2 regions of the Paraburkholderia sp. RL17-337-BIB-A genome follow, and region 2 is predicted to be linked to the other one. Evidence: predicted binding sites of a transcription regulator. Region 2 holds the regulator's gene; the other holds the start of a gene.

What was found. The regulator LexA, encoded in region 2, represses DNA repair genes until DNA is damaged. The targets are predictions, from matches to a motif close to ACTGTATNNNNATACAGT.
Region 1: the regulator LexA is predicted to act here: its motif matches at 1,507-1,524, upstream of imuA (translesion DNA synthesis-associated protein ImuA).

The regions. Positions count from the first base shown of each region.
Region 1 covers NZ_JARESY010000001.1:4,222,877-4,228,683, reverse strand. The annotation lists gene P0D84_RS18865 (hypothetical protein) at 1-132, shown strand, start outside; gene P0D84_RS18860 (hypothetical protein) at 98-868, opposite strand; gene P0D84_RS18855 (hypothetical protein) at 992-1,354, opposite strand; gene imuA (translesion DNA synthesis-associated protein ImuA) at 1,538-2,242, shown strand; gene P0D84_RS18845 (SOS response-associated peptidase) at 2,245-2,937, opposite strand; gene P0D84_RS18840 (hypothetical protein) at 3,584-3,901, opposite strand; gene P0D84_RS18835 (hypothetical protein) at 3,898-5,010, opposite strand; gene P0D84_RS18830 (hypothetical protein) at 5,157-5,375, shown strand.
Region 2 covers NZ_JARESY010000001.1:2,619,117-2,624,923, forward strand. The annotation lists gene cysT (sulfate ABC transporter permease subunit CysT) at 1-370, opposite strand, end outside; gene P0D84_RS11770 (sulfate ABC transporter substrate-binding protein) at 529-1,569, opposite strand; gene lexA (transcriptional repressor LexA) at 1,886-2,536, shown strand; gene P0D84_RS11780 (hypothetical protein) at 2,682-3,026, shown strand; gene P0D84_RS11785 (DUF2939 domain-containing protein) at 3,198-3,872, shown strand; gene P0D84_RS11790 (universal stress protein) at 4,031-4,498, opposite strand; gene nodI (nodulation factor ABC transporter ATP-binding protein NodI) at 4,801-5,715, shown strand; gene P0D84_RS11800 (ABC transporter permease) at 5,782-5,807, shown strand, end outside.

The sequences.
Region 1 (5,807 bases), 1.6 Mb from region 2:
CCTGACGGCGCCATTCACGTTCACGCCACACGCGACGTTCGCGCAATTCGCGGGCTCGCCAGTCGTCGTCAAGCGAGCAAACAAAAAAGCGGGCCTATTAAACCGACTTATGTTTATCGAGAGCCTTCTTGAGAAAGAACTCGATGACGCTTACGCCTGCGAGCTGGAACAAAAGACGGTCGAGGCGTGCGAGTGTGATTCCAGCCTTTTCGCAGACCGTGCGCAACGCAGACTCAACCGATAGGTAGACGGCATCATTCCCTTGCACCTGAGAAGCCGTAAGGGGAAAAGCGAGGTGGTCGCGAAATACACCTACAACGCGGGTGTCCAAGGCGATGACGTCTTGCGATAAATGGGTCGAAATCATGAAGTCTGACGCACTCTTCAAGCGGAATCGGGGGCATCGGGTCATGAGCGCGGTACGTAGTTTTTCCCGTGGCATAGAGGCCGACAGACCTTTGAGCAGGACGACGCGGGTGCCTTGGACAATCGTAGGCGTAACGACCATTTCACGCAGCTTCTTGGCAGTCTTGGCGGGGAAGCGGCATGCGCTAGCCTTTCGCAAGACTTCGGCCATGTACTTCTCGTCAAACCCTACTTTGGACCACTTCCGAAGTGACGTCGCCTCCTTGAATGCAACGAAGTCATCTGCGTTTTCAGCTCTGGCAAGTTCTTCCATACCGCGGGCGCCACCCATCACACAGACTTGCGAGACAAGGCGATGCCAAAGGTCTTCGCTGCTATTCTCTGTCGGTGCCGGCATTTTGACGCTAGAAGCGAGCGCTTCAATCCCATACAGCAGCATGGATTCGCTGCGTCCGGAAATTGTAGTTTCGACGGTCCCGTTCTTATGGCTTGTAGTATTCATCTTTAGTCTTAGGCTTGCAGGTTCATACTGCCGACATCGCTGGCTAGGAGGTGTTCGGATAGTGGCTCGCGACTCAGGCAGATTTGGGACAGTCGCGGTACCGAGACAACGCGAACCCGCGCGTCACTTCGAGAATGCACTGTTACATCGCCTCCAGATTTTGGCAACAATGGGAGACGCGTATTGAACCGTCATTGCAGAAGTAAATAGCTGCTCGGGCCGCGCATCGCGTTCATCGTTAAGTTCATGCTCTACGACCGCGCGAGCGATTTCACGCGCCTCGGCGACAACTTCAATCCGCTCAAGCCAGCTTGCCGTCAGCCCGTTCCGCTGCAGCCAGATACGCGTGGACTCCACAAGGTGGTCATTGCTGAGCCAGTCCCCTTGCAACGAATAGGCTGCCACGTCGCTGACCGCGAGGTAGCAGCGAAGCACTGACTTGTGCGCGTCTGTGAGCAAAGGCAACCCGACGATGTCTTCAAACATGGCGCCCTCCACGCTGGGCAGTATCGGCTACGGGCATGAGTGTCCGTGCAGTTTCTGAACAATCGAATTTTGCGCCCGCTGGCGTCGGCGTGGCCGCTTGAGAAGCTGAATCCGGCGGCGACGCGCGCCAGTGCGCTGAATCGGTGTAGGATACTGTACATCCATACAGTATTTTCGGCAATCATGACAGCAACCGCGCCCGCCCTTGAAAGCATCCATCCATCCCTGTGGCGGGCTTCCCAGCTTGCCCGCGGTCGCGGAAATGCCATCGACACCGGCTATCCCACGCTTTCGGCGAAGCTTCCGGATGGTGGCTGGCCGCTGGGTGGACTGGTTGAGCTGCTTGTGCAGCAAGGCGGCGTCGGCGAACTCCGCCTCCTCCAGCCGGCATTGAAGTTGGTCGGCACACGTAGCATCGCGCTCCTGCAACCGCCGCACGTGCCCAATGGTCTTGGTCTGGGCTACATTGGTGTGCCGCCGCAGAAGCTGATGCACGTTAAGGCCAGCAAGACCGCCGATGCATTATGGTCCGCCGAGCAAATTCTTCGAACCGGGAGTTGCGGCGCTTTGTTGTATTGGGCCCAGCATGTTCAAGCTTCGTCGCTGCGCCGCCTGCATCTTGCTGCGCAGTCTTCGGACACGCTTTTCGTTATGCTGCGGCCGCTCGCTGTCGCGCAAGACGCGTCGCCCGCGATATTGCGACTTGCTCTAAAGCCCGCCGCGGGAGGCCTTACCGTTGAAATAGTTAAGCGTCGTGGTCCCGTCAGTATCGAACCACTTAACATCCAATTGCAACCGACACCTGTGCTTCTATCGCCACGGGGCCGCACCGTCAGGCCAATTGCTCCAGTGGCCGTTCCACGTGTCCCGGTGGAGCTGGCGCATTGAGGTCAATCAAGCAGCGACGGCTGCTGGTCGCCGTCAATCGGTTTCGGTTGCGGCGCTCTTGGCGGCACCGGAAACGCTTCTGCATGCATTTCCTCAGCCGGATAGAGCTGCAGGAATGACCTCGCCTCGTCTGTACTTCGACACGAGAGCCAGTCCTCATACGCGTCTGGCCGAACAATGACCACGGACCGCTTCTCGTCGCTAGGTTTGTGGAAGCGCCGCATGAGCGGGTGTTCATCTGCGTTCACCGTGAGCATAGTGAACGATACTGAAGCGGCGCCCTCAGGCTCGTCCCATACGCGCCACAAGCCAGCTATTGCGGTTGGCTGATTGCCAGCAAGGCGGATGCGCCAACGTACGGCTTTTCCCGTTTCATAGTTGGGCTCAAAAAATGCCCGACAGGGGATGAGGCAAAGCTGCAGTCGATTCCATGCACTGCTGAAGCTGCGCTTTTCACCGACCGATTCAGCACGCGCATTCATCGTGTCGAACGCCTTGACGTGCGGCGGAATTCGTTTGCGCGGCACCATGCCGAAACTGGCGCCGTCGGTCTTCAGGTCGTTGTCGACGCGTCGGAATATGGGAGCAATGTAGTCCTTGTATATTTCGCCTCTATAGTCAAAATCTGGCGATGGAAACATGCTGAAGGCGTCGAAGCGTTCCGCCGGATTGTTTGACTCGTAACTTGTGCACACCAGGTCGCCCTCCTTGGAAAGAACATGATATTCCACCTGAGCGATGTTCCCGTCCGCCGGCCATCGCACGCGAGTTATTCAATCGGTTTTACATTAGATATATGTATACGTAGTAGCAGTTAACAAGCACGCGTTGCTTCTGTGGACAACCGCCAAATCCGCATTGCAGTCAGACGGTTGCTGAACAGATAACTGTTTGTACGGGTTTTGAGAATGCGCCGGGAGGTTTGCATAACTCCGGTAACTTTCCCCGGCGTCGCCAGTTATCCAAAATCCACCCACAGCAATCGTGGCTGGCTATACCGAGGTTGTCCATATGGCGCTGTGGACAACTTCGTCACCGGCCGGCCACCCACTGGTCGAGACGCGACGCGCGGCATAGTCCGGTCATCGACAATAGTAGGAGCAACCACAGTGGCAAGCCGACCAAAAGGAAAGCGCGATTCGTGTGACGATGGCATCCAGATTTTGCGATTTCAATCGCAGCCGAGGATTTGGCCATGTCCGTACAAAAGAGCGACGGGCGCGGCGAACGTGTCCAAGTCTTGTAAAACAGGAACAAGCAAAGTGCTGGTGAGGACCAACGCCAGTAAGAACGAAGGCCACCCATCGGGTGGCCTCTTTCATTGCACGGTTTGCGCGTCGATTAGTCCGGGTACAGCGGAATGCCGTCCTCGTCTTCGTCATCCTGCTCGTACTCGGAGCAGATTTCGGCCGTCACATCTATTTCGAACCGAACGCGGGCCAGCAGCACCTTGAGCGGGATGCCGTAGCGCTGGCCCAATTCGCCGGCCTGCCATCCAGCCGCCGGAATGCTGGCATGCCGGAAGGACTGCATCTCGCTGAAGCCCTGAATGAAGCCGAGCACCCACTCCGGGTCGTGCGTGGACATCGTGAAGGCGTCCGGGGCGTCATCGGCGACAAGGCCGGCTTGGTAGCCGAGGTCGAAGAGAGTGCCGCTCATTGCGTGTCCTCCCCCGGAAAGAGTTCCGTCTTCGGGTCCATCCCGGCTGCAACGGCCATGAGCCGATGCTTCTCCGCGACGACCCGGTCCGACTCGACCGCGCCCCGCCAGAGCTGCGTCTGTACCGCACGGCACGCGAAGTAAACGTCGCGAGCGCTGGGCCCGTTACCATAGCCGGCGCCAGCCTTGGCTTTTTCAAGCGCCAGCGGCAGGTTTTGCGATTGGCCAGGCTGCTTCAGGACGTAGCAGTACGTCAAATAATACTCGATGTACGACTCATCATTTGTCCACGTGCACGTGGTCAGACTCTGGCCGACGAGTTCGAGCAGTGACTTCGCGCGCTTGAGCCGTGCGCTCTCCTTCATCCGGGGCGGCGTGCCCCAGCCATGCGCCAGCGCTTTTGCCAGCGTCACGCGCGGATAGGTGAACTCGCCGGTCGATGCCGCCTGAAGCGTATCGAGCAGACGGTAGCCAAGCGGGGCATAGCGGTTCTCGTAGTCATTAACAAGTTTGCATCCCAGCGGGCCCACAAACGTTTCAAGCCATTCGCGGATGGTCGTCCGCGCGCAACGCACACCGATGCGCAGCAACTCCACCTCAGCCTCGTTAGGAATCCGGCATTCACGCTCTAGCTGCTCGGCCAGTTCGAGGCAACGCTTGTCTTCCCCTTTTTTCTGCCACTTTGTGCGCCGGACATAGGCCAGTGCGGATTCTTCGGGCCGCTTGGCCGAAGGCTGCCAGCGGTCGACGATTTCGCGTGCTGCCAGCTCGAACTGGAACTGGCCGACGTATTCGGCGAGGCGCGCAGCCTGGTATTCGCGGCGCTCCTCGAGCTTTTCGAGGGTACAGTCCTCGTCGAAAGCAGACTGGTCCTGGGTCTGTGCGCAGGCGGTCGTCCACGCGGACATATCGGGGTGACCGAGTACGTAAGCCGCCGCGTTCTGGAAGTGGAATTCTACCGGCGGGATGACGCCGCAGTCTGTCAGCACGTCGCGCAGGACGTCTGCGGACTGCTTAGCTCTCTGCGGGTACTTAGAGAAAAATCTGTGCTGCATGTCAACCTCATGGGACGAAACAAACTGCAGCACCAAATTACTGGTGCCGACCAAGTTGTTCGCGCCGCCGATAGGCTGATGAGTCGCGAGGCAAGGAACACCCTTGCCAACCTAATCCCTATGGAAATCTTACCACGGGCGGCGAGGCCGTAGCGACGCCGACTAACGGGTCGAGGCAACTTCATAGGAACACGAAGACGATGCAGCAGGCTTCCTATAAAGGTTACGTGCTATGGGGCCACGCCATCGAGCAGCAGGAAGAGGTTCTCGCACCCGAGCGATACGCCGCGAGCGGAACGATTACGCGAGAGCGGAAATTCATCGAAGCCTCCGGAGTCCTCGGCGTCTATGACACCGAGGAAGAAGCGCAGGATGTCGGACTATCGTGGGCCAGAGCGTGGGTTGACTCGCATGGTTAGTTCTTCACTGGCTCGCCGCCGATGGGTCGAGCATAGTGGCGCGAGACGTAGGCATAGCGGATTGCGGACGCGGACTTTTCATAATGATTTCGCGTTCCGAGCAGCGAGTTGATAGCATCCGGGCATAACAACCCTAAGAGGCTCACTCATGAACCCAAACCACGTATCTTGCCGGGAAGTCCGGGCACAGCGAACCTTGGACCGCTTGGACATCGCAGTCGCCCAACAGAGAATTCAGTATTGCCGCTTCCGTGAGCGCCGAATCCGGCGCTGGTCGAAGTATCTTGACAAACTGTGCGCAAAAGCGAAGAAGCGCGGCGACAACGCGTCTGCTGTCTTGTGGGAGTTGCAACGCGTATATTGAATTCGGCCTGAATCATCAGGTATCCGAGGGCCGCCGACTGGTCTGCTTGCACACAGACTCGTCGCGCG
Region 2 (5,807 bases):
TGCCCGCATACACGGCCGCGAGCGAAATGCCGGCCACGGAGGTCGGCAAAGCAAACGGCAGATCGACCACCGCGTCGACGATGCGCTTGAACGGAAACGTATAGCGCACCAGCACCCACGCGACCAGAAAGCCGAACACCGCGTTGATCAGCGCGCCGCCGAGGGCCGAGAAAAACGTGAGGCGATACGACGCGAGCACGCGCGGCGAACTCACCGCGCGCACGAACTGAGGCCAGTCGAGCGTCGCGGTCTTGAGAAAGGCCGCCGCAAGCGGAATCAGCACCACGAGGCTCAGATAAGCCACCGTGATGCCGAGTGTCAGGCCAAAACCGGGCAACGCGCTCGGTTTTCGGAAAGTCAACGTCGTCATGCTGAGTACTCTTCAGGGTTGAGGCCGGCGGCTCTTTTTTCGGCCGCCTGGCTCGCCAAAAAGCGCGCCCCGGGGGGCGCGCTTCGTGGCGGGGTGATACCTTGCGCGCCGAACGGCGCGGATCCAGCTGTCTATTGCTATCCGCGGCTAAGCGCGGCTTACTGCGGCGAGTAGATCGAATCGAACACGCCGCCGTCGGCAAAGTGCGTCTTCTGCGCGTTCGCCCAGCCGCCGAACGAATCGTCAATCGTGTACAGCTTCAGCTTCGGAAACTTGGCCGTCAGCTCAGCCGGTACCTTGTTCGAACGCGGACGGTAGAAGTTCCGCGCGGCGATTTCCTGACCCTGCTCGCTGTACAGGAAGTTCAGATACGCTTCGGCCACCTTGCGCGTGCCGTGCCTGTCGACCACCTTGTCCACCACCGCAACCGGCGGCTCGGCCAGAATACTCACCGACGGCACGACGATTTCAAACTTGTCCGGACCAAATTCCTTCAGCGAGAGGAACGCTTCGTTTTCCCACGCAATCAACACGTCGCCGATACCGCGTTGCACGAAGCTGGTGGTCGCGCCACGCGCGCCCGAATCCAGCACGCCGGCGTTCTTGTAGAGCTTGCCGACGAAGTCCTTGGCCTTCTGGTCGTTGCCGCCCGGCAGATGTTCAGCATAGGCCCATGCGGCCAGGTAGTTCCAGCGCGCGCCGCCCGAGGTCTTCGGATTCGGCGTGACGATCGACACACCCGGCTTGATCAGATCGTCCCAGTCCTTGATGTGCTTCGGGTTGCCCTTGCGCACCAGAAACACAATTGTCGACGTGTACGGCGAGGCGTTATCCGGCAAGCGCTTTTGCCAGCCCTTGTCGACCAGACCCTTGCTAGCCAATGCGTCGATGTCGTAGGCGAGCGCCAGCGTCACCACGTCCGCCTGCAGACCGTCCAGCACCGAGCGGGCTTGCGCGCCCGAGCCGCCGTGCGACTGCTTGAAGGTGATCGTCTCGCCGGTCTTCGCCTTCCATTCCTTGCCGAATGCCTGGTTGACGTCCTGATACAGTTCGCGCGTCGGGTCGTACGACACGTTCAGCAGCGTCGTGTCGGCTGCATGTGCCTGCGCCATGACGCCGAGCGCCGCTGCCGCGCCGAATGCGAGCGCCGCGATGAGTTTTTTGGTCTTGCCTGCCAGCCCCGTGCCTTGATGATTCATTGCCAACTTTCTCCGCGTGGTGGTCCGCTGAAACAGCGTGTGGTGTTGTTTTGCGTCGCGGTCACGTGCACATGAGCGCCAACTCGGAGCCCAGTCTATCGAAGGGCTTTCATCATTAAAAATAATGTTTCCTCATTCTTTAATACGCAAAAGTGGTAATGACGGCTGGATAAGGCGTTGCGGCACGAAAACGGCTGTTTAGACGTCGGAATCCGACGCTCGAACGCCACCCTGCGTCACGAACTTAAAGTAAAGCTTGAATTGCGCGGAATACTGTATAAAAATACAGTCACCTGTTCATCCATACAGTAGCCCCATGACCAAACTCACCGCACGACAGCAGCAGGTTTTCGATCTGGTCCGCCGGGCCATCGAACGCACCGGCTTTCCGCCCACCCGCGCGGAGATCGCCGCAGAGCTGGGTTTCAGCTCGGCCAATTCGGCAGAAGAACATTTGCGGGCGCTGGCTCGCAAGGGTGTGATCGAACTCGCGGCCGGCGCATCGCGCGGCATTCGCCTGCTAACGGGCGCGGAAGATTCGCCGTACCAGTTCACGCTGCCGCACGCCAGCATCATGCAACTGTCGTTGCCGCTGATCGGCCGCGTGGCCGCGGGTAGCCCGATCCTCGCGCAGGAACATATCTCGCAGCACTACGCGTGCGACCCGGCGCTGTTCTCGAGCAAGCCGGACTACCTGCTGAAGGTGCGCGGACTGTCCATGCGCGACGCGGGCATCTTCGACGGTGACTTGCTCGCGGTGCAGAAAAAAACCGAAGCCAAAGACGGCCAGATCATCATCGCGCGCCTTGGCGACGACGTGACGGTCAAGCGGTTGAAGCGTCGGCCGAACGGTATCGAGCTGATTGCCGAGAACCCCGATTACGACAACATCTTCGTTGAAACCGGCAGTGCGGAATTCGCGCTCGAAGGTATCGCCGTCGGGCTGATCCGTCCGGGCGAGTTCTAACCACTCGCTCCTGCGCCGCCCCGAAGCTGGCTCAAAAGCTGCCTGAGGGCTGCCTCAAAGCGGCCCCCAGCCGCCCTTGCCACCCTCGAAACTGCCTCAAAGCTGCCCGAACGCTGCCCCAACGTTGAATCGCCTGGAGAGACTCATGGAACGCCTTGCCCGCCTGCTGCCTTTTCGCCAGTTCGGTCGTTTGCGCCATTTGCGCAAGCTGGTGCCCTGCTCACTGATCGAGCCGTCCTCGGCCAGTGCTCCGTCGCTGTTCGACGCGCCCGCCAGCGGATCGAGCTTGCCGTCCTCGTTGCCTGCATTTGCTCGCGTGTCGTTGAATTCAGGGCTGAATACGGCTGAACCGGCGCGTCGCGCGCCGGTACGGGTCTATCACGGGCCGTCGCGGCTGATCATGGTCGGCACGGTCGACGCCGTATGCCGCATGATCGATCGCTGTATCGCCGACGAGGCCAATGTGCACGGCGCGGTGTTCGAGGCATGAGCAGCACTGGGCGAGCCCTCCGCTCCAATGCCGTTGTGCGGCGCGCGGATATGCAGCTATGCGGCGCGAAGTTTTTTCGGCTGCCGTACCGCCTCCACAGCACATCGTCTGGGATCGTTTTCGCGTGGCCGCGGTCCACGTTAGATCACACCTGACGGAGAATCCCACTCGATGGCAGTTTCAACACGCACCAGACGCAGCGCAACCCGGCCTCTAATCGTCACATTGATTGTGATTGCGGTGATCGCCGCATTGGGGTTCGGTTACGCGTCGCCCTACATGGCGCTGAATAACCTCAAACGCGCGGCGGATGCGCGTGATGCGCAAACCGTCAATGAATACGTCGACTTCCCCGCCTTGCGCGAGAGCCTGAAACAGCAGGTCACCGGCTTGTTATCGCGGCGGCTCGACGCGCATGGCAGCGGCAATCCGTTGGCCGCCATTGGCGCAATGATCGGCGTGGCCTTGATCGGTCCACTGGTCGATGCTTATGCAACACCCGACGGCGTTGCGGCTTTGCTGAACGGCATACCGCCGCGCGGCGATCCGGGCGAGCGGCCGCCGGCGCCGCCTGCCGCTGGAAATTCGCCGGACGCCGCGGTGCCTGCATCGGTGCCTGCAGCCCCCGCCGCGGGCAATGGTGTAAACAGTGCGGCCAATAGCGGCCATAGCGGCGAGAACAGTGCAACGCCACCGCAACCGCCGCAGACAACCGCGGGCTATCGCAGCCTGAACGAGTTCGTCGTCACCTATCAACATGGTGCTGGCGATGCGCGTTATTCAGCGATCTTTCGGCGCGAAGGATTGTTCACGTGGAAGCTCAACGCGGTCAACCTGAACGAGTGATCGTTTGGCGAGCGCTATTGCTTGAGCGAATCACCGTTTGGCCGAACGGTCGCCCCTAGACGAGCGAACGTTCAGCGCCCTGGCACCAGGTGGTCACATCGCCAATTCAGTCCATGTGGCCCGTCGAGTCCAGCGCACGCCCTCCGCCCCGACCTGCGTCAGGCAGCCGCCGCTTGCTGCTGTTCCTGCGCGGAAGAACACGCCACCAGAATGCTGCACGAGACCCGGTCAAGCAGCGGCGTATTGCCTGCGCCCATCCACCATCGTGACAGACCGGTGCGGCAACGGTGGCCGACCACCACGAGATCGACATGCAATTCGTTGGCAAGGTTGGCGATCTCGTCGATTGGATGGCCGAACGCAAAATGCCCTTGCGCGGTCACGCCGCGTTCGGTGAGCCAGTCCACCCCTTCCTGCAAAATGTCGCGGGCTGTTTTTTCGAAGCTTCCGCACGCCACGTCGGTCAGCAGGCCCGCGCTTTGCGCAATGCTCGAGCGCATGTCGACCACCGACAACAAGTGCGTTTCCGCCTTCAGATCCAACGCCAGGTCAGCGCCGCAACGTAACGCTTTGCGGCCTTCGCGCGAGCCGTCGTAGCACAACAGGATTTTCTGGTAGCTCGCCATGATTTCTCTCCCATCCCGCGAGGGGCGCGGTCTGAATCAATCATGGTGCGCCGCAATTCAGGTTGCAAGGGATGGAAAACGCTAACTGCGCCCGAAACAGGTGCGCGCTACGTCGTGGGCCAGTCTGGGCCGGGTTTGAATCATCGATGGACCTATTGTCGCAGCGCAAGAAACGCCAGTCCGCGCAGCCGGCGGCGGTCAACACTGCGCTGCCGATGCCATAGAATGGGCGGCCTCAGGGCCCCAGGGGTCCTGGCGGCGTTAGCGGCCATTTGCGTGTTTTCCGGAGCCTCGATCGATCCATGTCTGAAGCGGCCATTGAATTCCACCAGGTTAGAAAAAGCTACGGCGAAAAGACGGTCGTCGACGGACTGTCGTTTCATGTGAACGCCGGCGAATGTTTCGGCCTGCTCGGTCCGAACGGCGCAGGCAAGACCACGACGTTGCGCATGCTGCTCGGCATCGCCGCACCAGATGCCGGCACGATCCGCTTGTGCGGCGAGCCGATTCCCGGCCGCGCGCGCGTGGCGCGAGCGCGGGTCGGCGTGGTACCGCAGTTCGACAATCTCGATCCTGATTTCACGGTCCGCGAAAACCTGCTGGTGTTCGGCCGCTACTTCGGCATGAGCGCCGCGCAGTGCCGCGCGATGGTGCCTTCGCTGCTCGAATTCGCGCGCCTCGAGAACAAGGCGGACGCGCGCGTGAGCGAACTGTCGGGCGGCATGAAGCGGCGCCTCACGCTGGCTCGCGCGCTCGTCAACGACCCTGACGTGCTGATCATGGACGAGCCGACCACCGGCCTCGATCCGCAGGCGCGCCATCTGATCTGGGAGCGGCTGCGCTCTCTGCTCGCACGCGGCAAGACCATTCTGCTGACCACGCACTTCATGGAGGAGGCCGAACGGCTGTGCCACCGCCTCTGCGTGATCGAGGAAGGACGCAAGATCGCCGAAGGTGCGCCGAGCGAGTTGATCGCATCCGAGATCGGTTGCGATGTGATCGAAATCTTCGGACCCGACCCGGTCGCGTTGCGTGATGAACTCGCGCCGCTTGTCGAGCGCACCGAGATCAGCGGCGAGACGCTGTTCTGCTATGTGAACGATGCCCAGCCGGTGCACGCCCGGCTCAAACAACGCGCCGATCTGCGCTATCTGCATCGCCCGGCGAATCTGGAAGATGTATTCCTGCGTCTGACCGGGCGCGAGATGCAGGATTGATGCGAATCGACAACGGCTCAACTCGCATCCCTCTACAGCTATAACGACACGGCAGAGAGACACACAATGGACGCACGCACTTACGACACCCA